One region of the Photobacterium sp. S4TG1 genome, then DNA from elsewhere that is predicted to be linked to it. Evidence: predicted binding sites of a transcription regulator. Region 1 holds the regulator's gene; the other holds the start of a gene.
What was found. The regulator PurR, encoded in region 1, represses purine synthesis genes. The targets are predictions, from matches to a motif close to TNANGNAAACGTTTNCNTNA.
Positions count from the first base shown of each region.

Region 2: a site for PurR is predicted at 1,984-2,003, ahead of purE (5-(carboxyamino)imidazole ribonucleotide mutase). Genes of this name have one in related genera too.

Region 1 is NZ_JAYXUH010000004.1:180,656-191,904, forward strand. Features, by position in the region: gene VXS03_RS07770 (heme/hemin ABC transporter substrate-binding protein) at 1-134, shown strand, start outside; gene VXS03_RS07775 (FecCD family ABC transporter permease) at 153-1,190, shown strand; gene VXS03_RS07780 (heme ABC transporter ATP-binding protein) at 1,187-1,978, shown strand; gene purR (HTH-type transcriptional repressor PurR) at 2,358-3,362, shown strand; gene VXS03_RS07790 (TfoX/Sxy family DNA transformation protein) at 3,739-4,326, shown strand; gene VXS03_RS07795 (carboxymuconolactone decarboxylase family protein) at 4,742-5,317, shown strand; gene VXS03_RS07800 (FAD-dependent oxidoreductase) at 5,307-7,457, shown strand; gene VXS03_RS07805 (ABC transporter substrate-binding protein) at 7,487-8,701, shown strand; gene VXS03_RS07810 (ABC transporter permease) at 8,813-10,480, shown strand; gene VXS03_RS07815 (ATP-binding cassette domain-containing protein) at 10,485-11,120, shown strand; gene VXS03_RS07820 (CDP-alcohol phosphatidyltransferase family protein) at 11,143-11,249, shown strand, end outside.
Region 2 is NZ_JAYXUH010000020.1:64,150-75,398, reverse strand. Features, by position in the region: gene aroE (shikimate dehydrogenase) at 1-312, opposite strand, end outside; gene hemF (oxygen-dependent coproporphyrinogen oxidase) at 393-1,313, opposite strand; gene tsaC (L-threonylcarbamoyladenylate synthase type 1 TsaC) at 1,317-1,874, opposite strand; gene purE (5-(carboxyamino)imidazole ribonucleotide mutase) at 2,069-2,557, shown strand; gene VXS03_RS17890 (5-(carboxyamino)imidazole ribonucleotide synthase) at 2,557-3,675, shown strand; gene VXS03_RS17885 (DNA topoisomerase family protein) at 3,738-4,298, opposite strand; gene VXS03_RS17880 (DUF494 family protein) at 4,301-4,774, opposite strand; gene dprA (DNA-processing protein DprA) at 4,777-5,877, opposite strand; gene VXS03_RS17870 (LysM peptidoglycan-binding domain-containing protein) at 5,883-6,953, opposite strand; gene def (peptide deformylase) at 7,302-7,802, shown strand; gene fmt (methionyl-tRNA formyltransferase) at 7,826-8,770, shown strand; gene rsmB (16S rRNA (cytosine(967)-C(5))-methyltransferase RsmB) at 8,856-10,136, shown strand; gene trkA (Trk system potassium transporter TrkA) at 10,263-11,249, shown strand, end outside.

The DNA.
Region 1 (11,249 bases):
TATTAGAAGCCACTCCTGCGGCAAAAAATAATGCCATTGCCGTGATTGATGGTACGGCATTAATTGGTGGCTTAGGCATTCATAGTATTAATGAAGCCATGCGTCTTAATCATGTTTTTTACCCACAATCGTAATCTGAGATAAATGTCACCATGAACGTTAGTCGTATTTCACCCCATGTCATTTATTCGATTAGTCTAGGTGCATTACTCTTTGCACTATTAAGCTCTATCGCTATTGGACCGATGGATATCAGTTATAAAGACAGTTTTTTATCTTTATTACCAGGTAAGCATCAACTCGCCACCCATGTTGATTTAGTGATCCATCAAATACGCTTACCACGAACATTATTGTGTATTGCGATTGGTGCCATACTTGCGATCTGCGGAGCGGTGCTACAAGGGTTGTTTCGTAATCCTCTTGCCGATCCGGGCATTATTGGTATTTCAGGAGGTGCTGGCCTAGGTGCTGCGTTTGCGATCATTTTATTTGCCCCATTAATGGCGCAATACCCTTTATTAATGAATATTGGTGCTGTGCCCTTCTTCGCTTTTTTGGGTGGCGCGCTGAGCACATATTTGGTGTATCACCTCGGCACTGATAAAAACGGCACATCCGTGGTTGTAATGCTACTTGCAGGTGTCGCAATTGGTGCTATTTCTGGTGCTGGTTTGGGGTTACTTAACTATATTGCCGATGATCAAGCGCTACGGGATTTTTCATTATGGTCAATGGGATCACTTGCAGGTGCGACTTGGTCAGGTATCGGCCTTGCCTTTGTGAGTCTCATTGTTATCTATTATTATTGTTATCGCCAAGCTAATGCATTGAACGCCTTTTTATTAGGAGAAGCTGAAGCTCGTCATATGGGGGTTAATGTTCAACATCTAAAGCGCAGTTTGATTATTGTTTGTGCCGCAGGTGTCGGTATTACCGTTGCTATTACAGGTCCTATTGGCTTTATCGGTTTAGTAATCCCCCATTTAGGGCGCATGATTTCAGGCCCTAATCATAAAACGTTATTGCCAATCTCAGCTATTCTAGGTGCTTTAATTTTACTTGTCGCAGATATGATCGCGCGTAGTGCTTTTGCACCACAAGAACTCCCCGTGGGTATTATTACCGCTATTTTAGGCGCTCCATTCTTCATCTATTTATTAAATAAACAAAAAGGCAGAATCGCATGACGGTAACCTCTGCATACCCAACTGTCATTTCGGCACGTGATTTGCAATTAACATTAGCAGGAAAAGTATTATTAGATGACTTTAATATTGATATAAAGGCAGGTGAGATCACGGCGCTACTTGGGCCTAATGGCGCAGGTAAAAGCACATTACTTAAAATACTCTGCGGTGAAATGACACCTGAAAGTGGTCAGGTTACATTTTTTAATCGCAATATTGAAGATTGGCAACGATCTGAATTGGCGTGTCATTTAGGTATTTTACCGCAACACAGTTCGCTGTCTTTCGCCTTTACCTGTAAAGAAGTAGTTGAACTTGGCACAATGCCTCTTTGTTTGTCACGCCAAGAAATTGATGATATCACCCTTACAACCATGCGTAATACTGATGTTCTTCATCTTGCGCCACGCTTATATCCCACTTTATCAGGAGGAGAAAAGCAACGGATCCATTTTGCACGCGTGCTAACACAACTCAGTCAAGCTGATGATAAATGTATATTAATGTTAGATGAGCCAACATCTGCCTTAGATCTCGCCCACCAGCATAAAACGCTACAAATGGCACAAACCATGGCAGCAAAAGGTGCCGCGGTTATCATCGTATTACATGATCTCAACTTAGCTGCGCAATATGCCCAACGTATGGTCATCATTCAACAAGGTAAGATTCAAGCTGATGGATCACCATGGCAAGCATTACAACCTGCAATAATTAACAACGTTTACGGTTGGCAGGTTTCTGTTCATCCTCATCCTGTTCATGGTTATCCTTACCTACTATCCTAGTATTAATGTGCATCATTTTTTTAATTGGCTGTTGTAAATTTCAGTAAAATTGCTGAAATTTACGTTTTTTTGTTGATAGTTATCAAATAATTTACTCCCAGACAATTGAAAAGTTGCACTACGCGTAACACTCAGTAAAATGTGAACGCAAGCGATTACACTTGAAAAACATGCAATAATTATAAAGCCGCGAATAAATGCGGCTTTTAGTGTTAATACTATTTAAGTATGTAATAGACACATTATTGGTGCCAAATTGAATAATTAACGGGATACTTTACGCAAAAAGATGGAATTATATTCATCTCAGTAATTACTCAATTTGGTACCTCACGATTAGCTAGAAACATCTCTAGCACCCATTATTAGAAGAATAAATATGGCAACCATTAAAGATGTTGCACGTATGGCTGGTGTTTCAACGACAACAGTTTCACACGTGATCAATAAAACACGCTTTGTCGCAGAAGCAACACAGAAAAAAGTACTGGCAGCCGTTGAAGATCTCAATTACGCACCAAGTGCTGTTGCTCGCAGCCTAAAATGTAACACTACACGCACCATTGGTATGCTGGTAACTAAATCAACCAACCCTTTTTTTGCTGAAGTTGTACATGGCGTTGAAGAGTACTGCTACCGTGAAGGTTACACGCTGATTCTATGTAACACTGAAGGTAACCTTTCTAAGCAGCATGATTATTTACGCATGCTTGCCGAAAAGCGTGTGGACGGTTTATTAGTGATGTGTTCTGATCTTGATCAGAGATTACTGGATCTACTTGAGCGTCAAAAAGACCTACCAATGGTGGTAATGGATTGGGGCCCAGAAAGCCCGCATACCGATAAAATTCAGGATAATGCTGAACAAGGTGGCTACATTGCGACTAAATATTTTATCGAACATGGCCATACTCGTATTGGTTGCTTGTCTGGCCACAACGATAAATCAACATGTCGTGAACGCCTAAAAGGCTTTAATAAAGCAATGGCAGAAGCAAACTTAGCGGTTAACGAAAACTGGATTCTTGAAGGTGACTTTGAGTGTAATTCAGCCGTTGAGGCTGCTGAGAAGTATATTGCAATGACAGATCGCCCAACCGCCATTTTCTGTTTCAATGATATTATGGCAATGGCACTGATCAGTACTTTTGAACAAGCAGGGTTACGCGTTCCCAATGATATTTCAATTATTGGCTACGATAATATTGATCTTGCCCCTTACTTCGCACCGCCACTAACGACTATTCACCAACCAAAGCGTCGTTTAGGTAAAACAGCCATTAAAATTTTAATGGAGCGTATGAAGAATAAAGATCATGAACCTCAAATCTTTGAAATGACACCTGCTATTGTTGAGCGAAAGTCAGTAAAAGATTTACGCTAACATTACTTCCCCGCTTTTATGAGCCAATATTTTTATTGGCTTTTTTCTTTTATTGTTAATGATTTACGCTCAAAGCTTCTACAAAATATCGACAGACCTCAAAAACATGAGCAACCTCACAGATTCATCAGCTTTCGTTAATATTAAAACTTACCTTTTTAAAAGATCGAATATAATACTCCCTGTAGATACATATAATAGTAAGCAAAAGACTTACAAATTATAAATAATACTTTTATATTGATAATATTATTTATAAAGTAATACATGGACGATTTAGAGTAGAAAAATTCTTTCGTAAATAACTTTAGAAATAAAAGTCAATTTACGGCTACTTTAATGTTAGGTGACACTCATTTATTCACCGAGTAGAAGTATGGACAAACCAATATTAAAAGATTCATTAAAATTATTAGACCATTTAGGTAATGTTAAATCGCGTTCTATGTTTGGTGGCTTTGGTATTTTCGCAGGCGAAGCAATGTTCGCACTTGTGGTTAATAATAAACTTCACCTTAGAGCAAACGCTCAAACAGAAGAGGAATTTAAACAAGCAGGATTAGAACCGTACATTTATAAGAAACGTGGGTTTCCTGTAATAACTAAACATTACGCTATTCTTGATGAGTGGTGGGAACAACCTGAAAAAATAATAGAGCAAGCTAAATATTCTCTTGAAGCAGCACTTGCCGATAAAAAAGCAAAAGAATGTTGCGCGCCAGCTAGGATAAAAGATTTACCTAACTTACGCCTCTCAAATGAAAGAATGCTCAAAAAAGCAGGTATTCAAACTATTGATCAACTTTACGATATTGGTGCACTCAACGCCTACAAGGCATTACAAAAAACACAAGAGGCATCTTTAAGTTTAGAATTATTATGGGCACTAGAAGGTGCAATACATGGCCAACATTGGTCTGTAATACCAGAAAGTAGACGTAACGAACTACTCGCAAAACTATAATAAATATATTCGTCAACTGGCTAAGTGACGCTTAAGAATAAAGAGGCTCAGTGCCTCTTTTATTTATTTCTGCCCCCTATTTATCAATACCCAATGATATTTCTCTATAAGGCATGTACGAAGTCAACATTAAACAAATAAAACATGATTTTTTATTTATTTAAATGTCAATTCTGCATTACTTACTTAAAACGTATATTTAACGTCTGACAACGATTATTTATCATTCGTCAACGCTTCAATATCATTACTTCGTACTCGCCCTCATTACTCACCATCTATTAGCTGTTGATTGTTGTTATTTCAAGCAATTTCTCTAATAAACACATTTTTTTCCATTAAATGAAATACAATGTTAGTTCTCTCGGTCTTGCTACTTAGAGTCAATGTGATTTTCATTTGATAAGGACATATCTTGCGTATATTAACCAAAGAAACATTCTCATTATGGGTAAAACCTTTACTATGGTTACAACAGCGCCATTTTGGCAAAGTACTTAACCCTGCTAAGTTATGGGGACGCAAACCTATGCTTTTTTGGTTAGTGGCTTTATTCTTTGGTTATCTTGATCGCAAAAAATCCCCCATTGATGCAGTGATACGCTCATTGGTTTGTGTACGCGTATCTCAACTCAATAACTGTGCTTTTTGTGTCGATGCTAATGGTATGAAATTGGCGGAACGTTGCCATTCATTAGAAAAAATTAAAGCCCTTGCAAACTGGCAGTCTTCTGAGCATTTTTCAGAACAAGAACAAGCAGTATTAACTTATACCGAAGCGATGACGCTAAGTGATCAACATGTCAGTGACGATATGTTAGCTGCTCTTGCAACTTGGTATAGCAGCGATGACATCATTGAATTAACGGCACTAGTAAGCTTTCAAAATTTATCAGCTAAATTTAATACTGCGCTTGATGTTCCTGCACAAGGTTTTTGTTCATTACCTATTCAACCTCAGCCTCAACAAAGGAGCCACGATGAAAAATAATAAACTGTTATTAGTTACCGTTATATTAGCAATTATTGGGACTTGGTTTTATTTTGATCTTGGCCAATACCTAACCCTTGAAGCTGCTAAACGTGAACAGTTAACCCTGCAAAACTATATTATTGAAAACCCAATTTCGGCGTATATTGGCTTCTTTAGTTTGTACGTATTAGTTACTGCCCTTTCTATTCCCGGTGCGTCCATATTAACGTTATTAGGTGCCGCATTGTTTGGCTTCTGGGTTAGCCTAATTATGGTATCTTTTGCCAGCACAATAGGTGCAACCTTAGCATTTCTATCAAGTCGCTTTATATTACGTGATTGGGTACAAGCAAAATTTGGTAATCGCTTAGCGACATTAAATAATGGTATAGAAAAAGAAGGTGGATTTTACCTACTGAGTTTACGTTTAATTCCAGTATTTCCTTTTTTCCTTATTAATCTGTTAATGGGATTAACTATAATTAAAACCCGTACTTTTTTCTGGGTAAGCCAATTAGGTATGTTAGCGGGTACCGCTGTCTATATTAATGCTGGTACTCAACTTGGAAAAATAGAATCACTTAGCGGCATTATTTCAGCCCCAGTCTTATTATCGTTAGTCCTACTCGGTATTTTCCCATTACTAGCAAAATGGATAATGAAAACCATGGCAGTTAAAAAACAATATAAACAATGGCAAAAGCCAACTCACTTTGATCAAAATCTCGTGGTTATTGGTGCTGGTGCTGGTGGTTTAGTCAGTGCTTATATTGCGGCAGCCGTAAAAGCTGAAGTTACGCTTATTGAACGCCACAAAATGGGTGGAGACTGTTTAAATACTGGCTGTGTCCCCTCAAAAGCACTGATTCGTGCAGCGCATACCGCAGCTGATATAAATAAAGCTTCACAACTTGGTATTGACGCTCAAATTAATAATATTGATTTTTCCCAAGTGATGGCACGTATTCAAAATGTAATAAGTAAAGTTGAGCCTCATGACTCTATCGAACGTTACAGTAAACTTGGCGTAAACTGCGTGACGGGAGATGCAACCATCTTGTCACCATGGAAAGTTGAAGTTAATGGCACTCAAATAACAACGCGTAATATTGTTATTGCCACAGGTGCACGCCCATTAGTGCCCGCTATTCCGGGTTTAGAAACGGTCAATTACTTAACGTCTGATACTGTATGGCAATTAAAAGCGCTTCCAAAACGATTACTGATCCTTGGTGGTGGCCCTATCGGCTGTGAATTAGCACAAAGTTTTTGTCGCTTAGGAGCAGAAGTCACGATTGTTGAAAGATCACCTCAACTATTAAATCGTGAAGATAGCGATGCAGCACAGTTAGTTGAACAAGCACTCACACATGATGGCGTAAAGATTTTATTGAAACATAATGCTATCCAGTTTGAATCAATACTTGATGATAATGGTCAACGAATTCAACGTGCCATCGTTGAACAAAATAACCAACAAGTTAGCATCGAGTTTGATGCAGTAATGGTCGCTTTAGGCCGTGTTGCAAATGTACAAGGATTTGGTTTAGAACAACTAGGCATTACCACAACAGAGCGCGGTACTGTGGCTGTAAATCAATACCTACAAACCCACTACCCTAATATTTATGCTGTGGGTGATGTGGCAGGTCCTTATCAATTAACACACGTAGCAGCGCATCAAGCATGGTATGCCGCGGTTAATAGCTTATTTGGTGCGGTTAAAAAATTTAAAGTCGATTATTCAGTTATTCCTGCTGTAACTTACACTGCGCCTGAATTAGCCAGAGTGGGTATTAATGAAAAAGAAGCGCAAGCACAAGGGATTGATTATGAAGTCACACACTATGGATTGGATGATTTAGATCGTGCTATTGCTGATGGTTATGATGAAGGTTTTATTAAAATCTTAACGCCAAAAGGTAGCGATAAGATTCTTGGTGCCACCATTGTTGGTCACCATGGCGGTGATTTGTTAGCTGAATTTACGCTCGCAATGCGTCATAACTTAGGGCTAAATAAGATCTTAGGCACAATTCATCCTTACCCAACCATGAGTGAAGGCGCAAAATACACCGCTGGCGTATGGAAACAAGCTCATGCTCCTCAAAAACTGCTTGCTTGGGTTAAAAAATATCACCACTGGATGCGTAATTAATCATTACGCCAATAAGGATATCGACTGTGATGACAGCATTTTCTACTTTCAAAAAGCTAACGTTAACCGCAGCATTAGTTATCAGTAGTGTAACGGCACACGCCAGTGAACAGCATAAAAACGTCAATATTATGCCAACATGGCAACAAACCCTTGCTCAAGCTAAGGGTGAAACTGTCTATTTTAATGCTTGGGGTGGTAGCCAAGAGATTAATGATTATCTGTTATGGGCTAACACACAGCTGCAGCAGCGTTACGGTGTCACTTTAAAGCAAGTTAAGGTGACGGATATTGCTGAAACCACACAACGTTTATTGGCAGAGAAAACCGCAAATAAAAATAATGGTGGTAGTGTTGATATGGTATGGATCAATGGTGAGAACTTTCGTTCAATGAAGCAAAATGGCTTACTATATGGTCCTTTCACTCACCAACTTCCAAACTGGAAATATGTTGATAAGTCATTGCCAATTGACAAAGACTTTTCAGAGCCGACTCAAGGACTAGAAGCCCCTTGGGGTGTTGGTCAGCTGGTGTTTATTTATGATCCTGAAACGCTAACCAACCCACCAAAAAGCTTTAAGGCATTATTGGCTTTAGCGCAACAACACCCAGGGAAAATTAGCTACCCTAAGCCGCCGGAGTTTCATGGAACAAGCTTTTTAAAAGCAGCACTACTTGAACTGACTACCGACAAAAAAGCCTTATATCAACCATTACAGCTACCTCAAGATCAGGCGTTATTTGATCGAGTTACAGCGCCACTATGGCATTATCTTGATCAGCTCCACAAAGTAGCATGGCATCAAGGAAAGCAATTTCCCGCAGGCACAGCGGAAACAATTCAGTTATTAGATGATCAGCAATTATTATTAGCGATCACCTTTAACCCAAATGCAGCAGCTACCGCTATTGCTAATGGCAATCTAACTGACAAAGCAAAAACATATGCTTTCAATGCGGGCGCATTAACTAATATTCACTTTCTGGCGATTCCATGGAATGCGAGTGCTAAAGCTGGTGCATTAGTAGCCATCAATTTTTTATTAAGCCCAGAAGCACAAGCACACAAAGCTGACACTGAAGTCTGGGGCGATCCGACGATTTTAAACGCACAGGCATTTAAACAACTGCCGTCATCATATAATAAACCAAGCTTTACTCCCTACCCTTCTATTGCAGAACCAAACCCAACATGGCTAGCGGCAATTGAACACCAATGGCAACAAAGGTATGGCAATTAACATAATATCCCATATACAGTAACTAACTCACTGTTATATTTATTATAAATTAAGCTAACTTGCATTATGATAGCAAGTTAGCTTTCCTTATTTGCTGTTTATTTGAGCCTTATGTTAGCCATTATATTTGTTGTCACATTATTGCTATTTGCAAGTCCATTGATTATTGGCTTTCTTGGTATGCTTGCACCTGCTTTTGCATGGCTACCAGCATTGAACATGCATCGACCATCACTATTAGGTTGGCAACAACTCTTTGCTTGGCCCGATCTAGGTAACTCAATTGCTTTAACCTTATTATCAGGACTAGGTAGCACGTTACTGGCGCTATGGTGGACTTATTTGCTACTACGTCGCTATTGGCTTAGCCCAAAGTGGCACAAAATTGAACGCTTATTAGCACCATTACTTGCTTTTCCTCATATTGCTTTTGTGCTGGGTTTTGGATTGATGTTTTCGTCAACCGGTTGGATAGCACGTGTTTGGCACCATACAGGCCTAGCAGATACGTTTTATCCTGTACTTATTCATGATCGCTTTGGTTTAGGGTTACTGTTTGCGTTAGCTATTAAAGAAACACCGTTCTTACTATTAATGAGCATCAATATTTTAAAGCAGCTCGATATAAAACGTCTTTATGAAGCATCAATAAGTCTAGGCTACAATCATCAACAAACATGGCATCGCGTTATTCTGCCATTGTGGCTGCCTAAATTACGCTTGGCTATTTTTGCGGTCGCAGGTTACGGACTTGCCGTGGTTGATGTGGCGTTAATTATTGGTCCAACCCATCCAAGCACTTTTTCAATGCTAATTTGGCAATGGTTCACTGATGGCGACTTGACCCAACTTCCACGTGCAGCTGCTGGCGCATTATTATTATTTGGTATTGTCATCATTACTTTTGGATTCTTGCGTTTAGCAGAGTGGTGGCGATTATCCTACGCAACATCATGGCAATACCAGGGTGCAAATAAACAGCCACTCCGTCGTATTCCTTCATCTATTGCCGCTTTTTTTAGTTATGGTTTATTATTACTGCCATTAATGATGCTGCCTATTTTAGCGGTGTGGTCCTTTGCTTTACGGTGGCGCTTTCCTGATTTACTTCCTAGCCGTTATAGTGATCGTTTTTGGTTACAACAATTTGAGCCTCTACAACAGTTAATTAGTAATAGTATTTTCCTAGCACTGTTCAGCAGCTGTTGTGCCTTAATCATGGTCATTATGTGCCTTGAATATCGCCAAAAATACCAACGTGGAATCCCGACAGTATTGATTGCTATTCCAATGGTTGCGCCACAATTGTCGTTATTATTTGGAATGCAAACAGCTATCTCTTTTGTCTCTGGTCACTATTTTTGGCAATGGGTAATGTGGAGCCACTGGCTTTATGTTTTCCCTTATATTTACCTGACCTTAGATGGGCCATGGCGCAGTTACGACCAGCGCTTAGATCAAACAGCAAGAAGTTTAGGCTTAAATGGTTGGCAGACATGGTGGCGAGTTAAATTTCCACAGCTAAAACCTGCATTATGGTTAGCATTTGCTGTTGGCTGTAGTGTTAGCCTTGCACAATATCTACCAACGCAAATATTGGGAGCTGGCCGTGTATCAACCCTAACCACCGAGGCGGTAACACTTGCCAGTGGTCAAGATAGACGTATCAGTGCGATTTATGGATTATTACAAGGATTATTACCTTTAGTCTTTTTTACTATCGCGATGATGTTGGCAAAACGCAAAATATCACCCGCTCAAACACGAATAAAAAGGTAATCGTATGACCCTTTCTGTTTCACAATTAACTTTACGTCACCGCAATAATAATATCGTAATCGGTCCGTTAACTTTTACCGTTGAAGCGGGAAAAATAATGACACTTATGGGACCAAGCGGCAGTGGTAAGTCCACCATTCTTAGTGCGATTGCAGGTCATCTAACCTCAGACTTCACAGTCACAGGTGAAATACAGCTTAATAAACAACCAATAACCTCGTTAGCACCTAACATGCGACATATAGGTATTGTTTTTCAAGATGATTTACTGTTTCCTCACCTGAATATTTGGCAAAATCTCGCGTTTGGATTGCCACCAGAAATTAAAGGCAATCAACGTAAGCACCAAGCGTTAACCACATTAGAAGAATTAGATTTACTTCATTTACAACATCAACAAACCCATCAAATTTCAGGGGGGCAACGCGCAAGGATCAGTATGATGCGATTACTATTATCGCAACCTCAAGCGGTTTTACTTGATGAACCTTTTAGTAAATTAGATAAAACCTTACGCGCAACATTTCGTCATTTTGTGTTTGACCAAATTCAACAACGCAATATTCCAGCATTGATGGTCACTCATGACGATGATGATATTCCGGCAAATGGCGATGTCTTACATTGGCCTTGGCAATAAACATATTCAAGTAGGACACTACATGCTCGACCGTTACAGTATTACTCTTATACGCCAACCATTAACGAGGCTAGCAGCTTTACCTGATAGTTATGGTATTAGCGCCAATAAAATCACCCTCATCGGCTT
Region 2 (11,249 bases), on a different contig from region 1:
TTCACCATCGGTGTTATCACCTAATATACCGCCATCATCAAGATGTTTTAACGTATTTACTGCACCGGCTAATTGAGCCCGTTGAGTAAGTTGAGTTGCGTACTCAAAGGCTTGTTCTTTAAATGGCACCGTAATATTACAGCCTTTACCACCATCGGCAAAAAAAGCATCTATTGCAGTTACAAAGCCGTCGAGTGCCACTAACTGACTACAGTATTCCATCTTCTGGCTGGTTTGACGGGCAAAGAGGGTATGAATGAAAGGGGATTTACTGTGATTGATGGGATTGCCCACCACGATATATTTGTCCATAGTCCATTACTCAAATAAAAGAGCCGATACATCGACCCTATCACTGGATGCAATAACTGCCAAACATTGCTGCTGCAAATTTACCACTCACGAGGGTGAAGGTAATCACGACTCAAACGTGCCTCTGCAGAATCAGGCTGTGGCTGATAGCAATATTCCCAACGCGCTAAAGGTGGCATCGACATTAAGATTGATTCTGTGCGACCACCACTTTGCAAACCAAACAAGGTACCGCGATCATACACTAAGTTAAATTCAACGTAGCGTCCACGACGATACAGCTGAAATTCACGCTCACGTTCACTATAAGACAATTGATGTCGCCGAGCGACTATCGGTATATAGGCATCAACAAAACCATTACCGATAGCTTGCGTATAAGCAAAGCTCTTATCAAATCCCCATTGGTTGAGATCATCAAAAAATAGCCCACCAATACCTCGGGTTTCATTACGATGAGGCAAAAAGAAGTATTTATCACACCATGCTTTATGCTGTGAATAGACATCATCCCCAAACGGCGCACAGATCGCTTTCGCAGTATCATGCCAGTAGTGACAATCATCATCAAACGGATAAAAAGGGGTTAGGTCAAACCCTCCACCAAACCACCATACAGGCGCTTCACCATCTTTTTCTGCGATAAAAAACCGAACATTGGCATGAGAGGTAGGCACATAAGGATTATGAGGGTGGATCACCAGTGACACCCCCATGGCTTCAAAACGTCGGCCTGCAAGTTCTGGACGATGAGCGGTTGCAGACGCTGGCATTTCATCACCATAAACATGAGAGAAGTTAACTCCCGCTTGTTCAAACACTGCGCCATGGCGTAATACACGGCTACGACCACCGCCACCTTGCTCACGCTGCCATTGATCTTGTTCAAATTCAGCACCACCATCTTGTTGTGCTAAAGCCTGACAAATAGTGTCTTGAAGTTGAAGCAAGAAAGCTTTTACTGCGGTTTTATTTAAATCTATCTGGTTGCGATCAATCATTCATTACCCCTGACGGAAAATATTACCCGTTTGGGCATCACGAATTTCAGAAGGATTATTACGTCCTCCCGTCTCACCATTCAATATTGCAGCTAGTTTATCCCCTAGCTGTTGTTCTACATCAGCCACGCTACGCCCCGGCTCAAATCCGGTTAAATTAGCACTGGTTGAAGTTATCGGTTTACCAAATTCACGACAAAGTTGTTGAACTAACGGATGCGCGGTCACTCGAACTGCGATGGTCGAAAACTGGCCCGTTAAAAAAGCTGGGACATTTGCTTTGGTTGGCATTACCCAAGTGACAGGTCCTGGCCATGAAGCTAACACCGCTTGTTTTTGTTGCGATGTTAATTGGCTATCGTCGATATACGGCAGTAGCTGCTCATAATCAGCAGCAATTAAGATCAAACCTTTTTCTACTGGGCGTTGTTTCAATGCTAGTAGTTTATTAACTGCCTGTTGATTATCAGGATCACAACCAACGCCAAATACAGCTTCTGTTGGATAACCAATTACTTGACCTTGTTTTAACGCTGTAACCACTTGTGTAATATTTGCCACAAATTCCTCTATTTTTTATTCAGCTGATATTTTATTTTTAGTTATGGTAATCATCATACCGACACATGCATAACAACACCATTGAAGGTTAATCATAGCGTAACTTTACCAACGCAAACGTTTTCCTTTGCATTAAATCACCGTATAATGACGAAAATTGCACTTTAGTTATTCATTACCTATAGGAGATTGGAATGAAAGTTGGAATTATCATGGGATCAAAATCTGATTGGCCAACCATGCAACATGCCGCAGAAATGCTGGAGCGTTTTAATGTTGCTTATGAAACTAAAGTGGTTTCAGCCCACCGTACTCCTCATCTTTTAGCTGACTATGCAAAAACTGCGCGAAGCCGTGGTATTAGTGTCATTATTGCAGGTGCTGGCGGTGCGGCACATTTACCAGGCATGACAGCCGCTTTTACTAGTCTGCCAGTGCTAGGCGTTCCCGTTCAATCTCGCGCTTTAAAGGGCATGGATTCATTACTGTCAATTGTGCAAATGCCTAAAGGTATTGCTGTAGGTACACTTGCGATTGGTGAAGCTGGCGCCGCTAATGCTGGATTATTAGCAGCCCAAATCATCGCAACGCACAACCCAGAGGTTTTAGCTGCCGTAGAAGCGTTCCGTCAACAACAAACAGATACCGTACTTGATAGCCCTAATCCTGCTGAGGATGCATAATGAATCAAGTATTAGTACTAGGTGCAGGACAACTGGCTCGAATGATGGCATTAGCCGGTGCACCATTGAACATTAATGTCATTGCTTATGATGTTGTAACTACTCATGTTGTACACCCACTGACTCAACAACGCCAATCACTTTCACTGATTGAAGCCATTGATGCTGTCGATGTGATCACTGCAGAATTTGAACATATACCAACCGATATTTTAACGCTCTGCGCTGCGAGTGGTAAATTCAAACCTCACCCTGAAGCAATAAAAGCGGGTGGCGATCGTCGTATTGAAAAAACGCTATTAGATAATGCTAGCGTCGCAAATGCACCCTATTACATTATTAATACACGTGCAGATTTTGATAATGCAATTAGTACATTAGGTTTACCAATAGTGCTAAAAAGTGCCTTAGGCGGCTATGATGGTAAAGGTCAATGGCGCTTAAAAACTCACGATCAAATTGAATCAGTATGGAACGAAATAGTGATCTGTATTGCTGCAACGGATAACCAAGCGATTGTGGCCGAAAAATGGATAGGTTTTGATCGCGAAGTGTCTTTAATTGGTGTTCGTAATGCTATAGGTGATATTAAAACCTATACCCTCAGTGAAAATATACACACTGAGGGCGTACTCAGTCTTTCAACAGCCATTGTTGGTGATATGACACTGCAGCAACAAGCCCAGAAGATGTTTAGCGCGATAGCTGAACAACTCAATTATATTGGCGTGCTAGCGTTAGAATTTTTTGAGGTCAATGGCCAGTTACTGGTTAATGAAATCGCCCCTCGCGTCCATAATTCAGGCCATTGGACTCAACAAGGCGCAGAGACATGCCAATTTGAGAACCACCTTCGAGCAGTATGCGATTTACCATTAGGTGGGACAGAGCTTATTCGTCCGAGCGCAATGCTCAATATTCTAGGGCAAGATAGCCTACCAAGGGCGGTATTGGCTTTAGAAAATTGTCATGTGCATTGGTATGGCAAAGAAAAACGGGCAGGCAGGAAAATGGGGCATATCAACATTTGCGCAGCAACACCTGAACAACTGCAATATCAATTAATGTTGTTAGGGCAACAATTATCATCGCAAGATTTTCCGACATTACCGCGCTAAAAACCGCACACAAAAAAGCCTGCACTATAATGCAGGCTTATTGATATTTTTCAATGTTATCGCTATTTTTCAGCATCTTGATAAGTATTACATTTGCGATCAGCACATTGTAATTTAATACCGCTAGCTAATTTCTTTTCTATCAGTAATCCAAAACCACATAGCTGACAAACGCCAACAACAGGTTTATTGTTAACAGCAAAACGACATTGCGGATATTTATCACACGCATAAAATAGTTTGCCATAACGTGATTTACGTTCAACTAAGTGACCTTGATGACACTCAGGACAATCTATATGTGTTTGTTGCGGTTTTTTTTCTGGTGACGCAAGGTAATGGCACTCAGGGTATGCCGAACATCCAATGAACATACCATAACGACCTTGGCGTAATACCAATGGTTGGGCACATTCAGGGCAGGGCATATCGAGTTGCTTAACAATGTGACCATCATTTTGTTTTAGTGGCTGAATATAATCACACTCAGGGTAATGATCACAACCTAAAAATGGACCATGCTTACCAAAACGCATCACTAAATCAGCACTACATTGTGGGCATGATTGATGCTGTAAAGCCTGTTCATGGGCAGAAAATAATGGATCACTATCAGTCGTCATTATTAGTGTAGAACCCCATCTTCTGCGCCATATAATAATTCTTCCACTTGATCATAAGCAGCTTCGTTTCCTGGCGCATTAAACAACACCATCAGAATAATCCACTTCAAATCATCAAGCATAAATTCTTGAGTATCGAGTTCCATTACGCGATCAATGACCATTTCGCGAGTATCAATATTTAATACGTCAATTTGCTCAAGATAAAGCAAGAAACCACGACAAGCTGTATCCATTCGCAACATTTCATTGTCGGTATAGATTCGCATCGATGTTATCGCACTATGGTTAACATACGGTGTGTGTTCTGTTTCTTGTAAAGCAGCCAGTTTTTCAAGCCACTCTAATGACTTGTAAATATCATCCTGATGAAAACCTGCACGTAAAAGCTCTTCAGAGAGTTCGTCTTGATCCACTAACAACTCTGCTTCACTTTGAATATAGGTTTCAAATAGATACATAAGAATATCCATCATAACTAGCCCCTCCTCGTTCTGATATAACCACCGGGCACTGCAGTCACCCAACCAGACAGTTCTAATTCTAATAATTGCGGTAAAATTTGGTGGATGGGTTGTTTACAGCGTTCAGCAACGACATCTACGGGTGTTGCTTCGGTGCCTACGTTAGCCAACAGTGCGGGAAATGGCAATTCTTCATTTTCCTTCGCTGCCAAAGGCACACCTATTTGATTACTTATTGCACATTCTGTCAGACTTCCTACCTCTTCATAAATATCAGCAGGACTTTCTACCAGTTTAGCACCTGATTTAATCAGCGCATTACAACCACGACTGGCAGGATTATGAATCGAACCCGGTAGCGCAAAAACTTCTCGTCCTTGCTCTAACGCATAACGTGCTGTTATCAATGAACCACTTTTTTGCGCAGCTTCAATCACTAATACACCAGCTGATAAACCACTGATGATTCGATTTCGCTGCGGAAAATTTTGCGGACGAGGTTGCTCATCAGGCCAAAACTCGGACACCAATGCTCCTTGTTCAACAATACTTGCCGCTAAAGAACGATGCCTAGCAGGATAGACCTGATCAAGACCTGAGCCTAATACAGCAATAGTTAACCCTCCCGCCTGCAACGCACCTTGGTGTGCTTGACCATCAATCCCTAAAGCTAAACCACTGGTCACAACATAATTATTAGTCGCTAATGCTTTTGAGAAATGGAACGCTGACTCTCGACCATCAATCGACGCTGAACGACTGCCTATTACCGCAATTTGTGGCGCACCAAGACAGTTCAAATCACCACGTACAAATAATAATGGGGGTGGCGAGGAAATTTGTTTTAATAAATGAGGGTAATGAAGAGAATCGAGGGACAATATATGTTGCAGTGGAGATTGTTGCCATTGTAACGCTAACTGTAACCGCCATTGATTAGGATGCAAAAGCGCCTGTATTTGTTTCGCTGTTAAACCACATTGCTGTAGTTGCTCGGTTGTCATTGTCACCAATTGCGATGGCGTCGCATGGGTAAGCAAGCGCTGAATACAACTGCCACCTAATGAAGGGACAGCCGCAAGTTGTAACCATGCAATAAGCTCAGTTTCTGTCATAACCACTATGAACGCGGAGCTTGAGCAACCACACCTGGTTTAAATGGTTGTTGATTATTCAGCACTACCGCCAGACTAAAATACTCGTAAGGACGTAATACCATTGCTTGTGCAACAGCGATAGTGCCAAGTTGGGTACTCTCAGTTAATAAGGTGCTATTTTTATAATGGTATTGACCTTTTTTACCTTGTACTTGAGCTCCTTGCTTAAACAACTCAAACACTTGTCCTGCAACCATGCCATCGAGATGGCCACGATCTAAGACCACCACATCGTAATTTGAAATATAACTGTAGCCACTTATTTGGCCTAGCACAGTCGCAGATAACGACGCGGGCGGCGTAGTTGGCGAAAATGACAGATCCGCTTGACCATCAATGCCTAATAAAGGTAATAAAATATCATTGGGAATAATTTCTTGCTGAAAGTCATCCACTTTCAACTGGCTCATCTCACCATCACTTGCAATAACAGTAACATCTGCAATCTCTTTCAAGGTTGAGATAGTGGCTTTAACTGCAGAGTTGGTAACTTCGTCGGCACGGTCATCACGATCAAAATCTTGTTCTAAGCGATATACTCGCCACTGACTGGTTGGAACCAATGACTGATCAGCCCACAGCACATCACCAACAGAAAGATAGCCGCGCTCTTCACTGGTTCCCAGAATTTGCGGTTGGGTTGTCACAGCTTCAGCACTGATCAATTTATCTTCAGCCACATACGCCAACATTAAATATCCAGGTAACGACGTAATAGGCTGGCGTACAACACGCATTTCAGGGGACAATTTAAGCTGTTTTTTAAGACTTAATTGCGGCTTACCGTTTACCCAAATAAGGTGTAAGCGATCGCCAGGATAAATTAAATGCGGGTTTTTTATATAGCTATTTTTTTGCCATAACTGTGGCCATGACCAAGGGTTATTCAAAAATACGGCTGAAATATCCCATAACGTATCCCCTTTTTTAACCACATAAATTTCAGGATGACTATTTTTAAGCTGCGGTTGTGGTGCTGCAACCAACGATGGCATAAAAAGAATAAAACTAACGATAATAACCCATTGCCTCATGTGATCCGTTCCTTCGATTGCACAAGTTGCGACCTAGCGATAATAAAATAATCACTCATATTGACAGAGGTTGGCATTAGCTATTTGATATGTCGACTATTTAACTATCACTGCCAAGCGCTTTTCGGCTTATGTCACGATTTAATAACCCCTGTTACATCGTCAAAGCTTGAACTTTGCTAAGAGCTAACATTAATTTTTTAACAAAAAGAAATCTGTATTTGATGGTGCTAATTTCGGTTAACCATCTCCACTCGCATTCGGTACTGTTATTTGAGTGCTAAAATGACTAGAATTAGACCAACAACGCTGTATTTTTCTAGTAACCGTTAACGAATTCGAGCCCTTATGTCGCTATTGCCAGTTTTAATTTTTCCAGATGACCGTCTACGTACTGTAGCCAAGCCCGTTGCGGCGATCACGCCACAAATCCAGCAGATCATAGATGACATGCTTGAAACCATGTACGAAGAAGAAGGGATCGGCCTTGCAGCAACTCAAGTCGATATTCATCAGCAGATCGTGGTTATTGATGTTTCCGAGCAACGTGATCAACCAATGGTGCTAATCAACCCTGAAATTACGGCTGCTCATGGCGATGAAGGTATTGAAGAAGGCTGTCTTTCAGTGCCAAGTGCACGTGGTTTTGTTCCTCGCGCAGCAACCATTACGGTGTCAGCATTAGATCGTGACGGTAACCCGATCACTTTTGAAGCAGATGACCTGCTTGCTATTTGTATTCAACACGAATTAGATCACCTTGCTGGTAAACTATTTGTTGATTACTTATCACCACTCAAGCGCCAACGTATTAAAAGTAAATTAGAAAAACTAAAACGTTCTATCTAACAACATCACCATTCGAGGTTATCTTGAGCAAACCATTACGCATTATTTTTGCAGGTACGCCTGACTTCGCCGCCCGTCATTTGGCGGCGTTATTGTCTTCACAGCATCAAGTTGTTGCGGTTTATACCCAACCCGATCGCCCAGCAGGTCGCGGCAAGAAACTAACAGCAAGTCCGGTAAAAAACATCGCCTCAGAACACGATATTCCAGTGTTCCAACCAGCCTCGTTGCGTAATCTTGAAGCTCAACAACAACTGGCAGCTATTGAAGCAGATATCATGGTTGTTGTTGCTTACGGCTTATTATTGCCTCAAGAAGTACTTGATACACCACCACTTGGTTGTATTAATGTTCACGGTTCTATTTTGCCACGCTGGCGCGGTGCCGCGCCGATTCAACGTTCAATTTGGGCGGGCGATAGCGAAACTGGCGTCACTATCATGCAAATGGATATCGGCCTTGATACCGGTGACATGCTACAAGTCGCGACGTTACCGATCGCACCTACAGATACCAGTGCAACCATGTACGAAAAATTAGCGAATCTTGGTCCAAGTGCATTAATTGAATGTTTAACAACGATTGCAGACGGCACTGCAGTTGCAACCAAACAAGATGATGCTCAAGCAAATTACGCCAAGAAATTAAGCAAAGAAGAAGCACAAATTGATTGGACTATGGACGCTATCGACATTGAGCGTTGCGTACGCGCTTTCAATCCATGGCCAATGAGCCACTTCACTGTTGCTGAGCAAACAATCAAAGTATGGCAAGCCTGCGTAGAACAAGACAATCAAGGTCAACTACCCGGTACGATTTTAGCGGCTGATAAACACGGTATCGTAGTTGCAACAACAACCGGTGCATTGCGTTTATTATCCCTGCAACCCCCGGGTAAAAAAGCCATGTCCGCTGCGGATTTATTAAATTCGCGTCGAGAATGGTTTCAAGTCGGTAGCCAACTTTAAACACCAAGGCCAGGGTTAAGTCACTGGCTTTTCTTTTTCAGATTAACCACGTATCGCCAGCATCAACGGCGTTCAGGAAACAGCTATGAATGTAAGAGCCGCTGCGGCCAAAGTAATTTATCAGGTCGTCGATCAAGGGCAGTCATTGTCTGCCGCGCTACCGCTAGCGCAGCAGAATATTAGAGAGCGAGATCATGCTTTATTGCAGGAAATCTGCTATGGCGTATTACGCTGGCTACCTCGATTGGAGTCAATCACTCAAGCATTAATGGAGAAGCCGTTAACAGGTAAACAACGGGTTTTTCATCACCTAATCTTAGTTGGTTTATATCAATTAGGGTATATGCGTATTCCTGCTCACGCTGCGGTAGCTGAAACAGTCGATGCCACAAAAACCCTTAAAAAACCGCAATTACGTGGCTTAATTAATGCTATTTTACGTAGTTACCAACGTCAAAAAGAAGCGCTAGATGAACAAGCGGTTAGTCACGACGCGGGTAAATATGGCCATCCAAGTTGGTTATTGAAACTACTTAAAGCAAGCTACCCTGATGACTTCGCTGCAATCTGTGAAGCTAATAACACTAAAGCGCCAATGTGGTTACGAGTAAACAGTCACCATCATGATCGTGACACTTACCGTGCATTATTGGATGCAGAAGGTATTGCAACAGAATTGCACCCACAAGCAGCAGACGCATTACGCTTAATATCACCATGTGATGTCACTAAGTTACCCGGCTTTAGCGATGGTTGGGTCTCAGTTCAAGATGCTGCAGCACAACTTGCTGTTGATTACCTTAAACCGCAAGCTGGCGAATTGATTCTTGATTGTTGTGCCGCTCCTGGTGGTAAAACAGCCCACATCATGGAACGTGTACCATCGGCACAAGTGGTAGCGATTGACTGTGATGAACATCGTCTTAAACGGGTTTATGAAAACCTTGAACGTTTAAATCTAACAGCCCAAGTATTATGTGCTGATGCTCGTTATCCTGAGCAATGGTGGCATGGCGAAAAGTTTGATCGCATTTTGCTTGATGCTCCCTGTTCTGCAACGGGCGTTATTCGTCGTCATCCTGATATTAAATGGTTACGTCGCGGCGAAGATATCGCAGCATTGGCCTTGCTACAGGCTGAGATTTTTGATGCGATGTGGTTACAATTAAAACCTGGTGGTACGTTAGTTTATGCGACTTGCTCAATCACTCCTCAAGAAAACTGTGATCAAGTAAAGGCATTCTTGAGCCGTACTGCTGACGCAACCTTAATCGATAGCGATCCAGCTTCCCCAGGCCGTCAAATTTTGCCCGGCGAAGAAGCGATGGATGGTTTTTACTATGCAGTATTAACCAAAGCAAACTAAGATAAATTACTAACAATAGCGGAACTTGGCTTCAAGATTCCGCTTTTTAGTCTCTTTTATACGCCACTCACTGTCGATTTTATGGCACAGTGACTGTTAGTTGGCATTACTCATCAGGCATAGGCTATGAAAATCATCATTCTCGGTGCTGGACAAGTTGGCGGCACTCTTGCTGAAAACCTTGTTGGCGAGAATAACGATATAACCATCGTTGATAAGAACCCAGAACGTCTTCGTGAACTGCAAGATAAATTCGACCTTCGTGTTGTACAAGGCTTTGCGAGCCACCCGCAAACATTACGTGAGGCTGGAGCTCAAGATGCTGACATGTTAGTTGCAGTAACTAACTCTGACGAAACTAACATGATCGCGTGCCAAATCGCGTTCTCATTATTTAATACCCCTAACCGTGTCGCTCGTATTCGCTCGCCAGAATACTTACGTGAAAAAGAGCAATTATTCCAATCTGATGCAGTTCCAGTTGATCACCTTATTGCGCCAGAAGAATTGGTGACCGATTATATTGAACGTTTAATCGAATACCCTGGTGCATTACAAGTAGTAAGCTTTGCAGAAGAAAAAGTCGGCTTGGTGGCAGTAAAGGCGTATTACGGTGGTCCACTTGTGGGTAACGCATTATCAGCACTACGCGAGCACATGCCGCACATTGATACCCGTGTAGCAGCCATATTTCGTCAGGGTCAACCCATTCGCCCTCAAGGCACCACTATTATTGAAGCCGATGATGAAGTGTTCTTTGTCGCAGCAAGTAACCATATCCGTTCGGTAATGAGTGAACTACAGCGATTAGAGAAACCCTATAAAAGGTTAATGATTGTCGGTGGCGGTAATGTCGGTGCAGGTTTAGCACGCCGATTAGAAAAAATTTACAGCGTAAAATTAATCGAGCATAATCAACAACGTGCCGAAAATTTATCCGAAATGCTGCAAGATACCATCGTTTTTTGTGGTGATGCATCAGATCAAGAATTACTCAGTGAAGAACATATCGAACAGATTGATGTGTTTATTGCCGTTACCAATGATGATGAAGCCAATATCATGTCAGCCATGTTAGCTAAACGCTTAGGCGCAAAGAAAGTAATGGTGTTG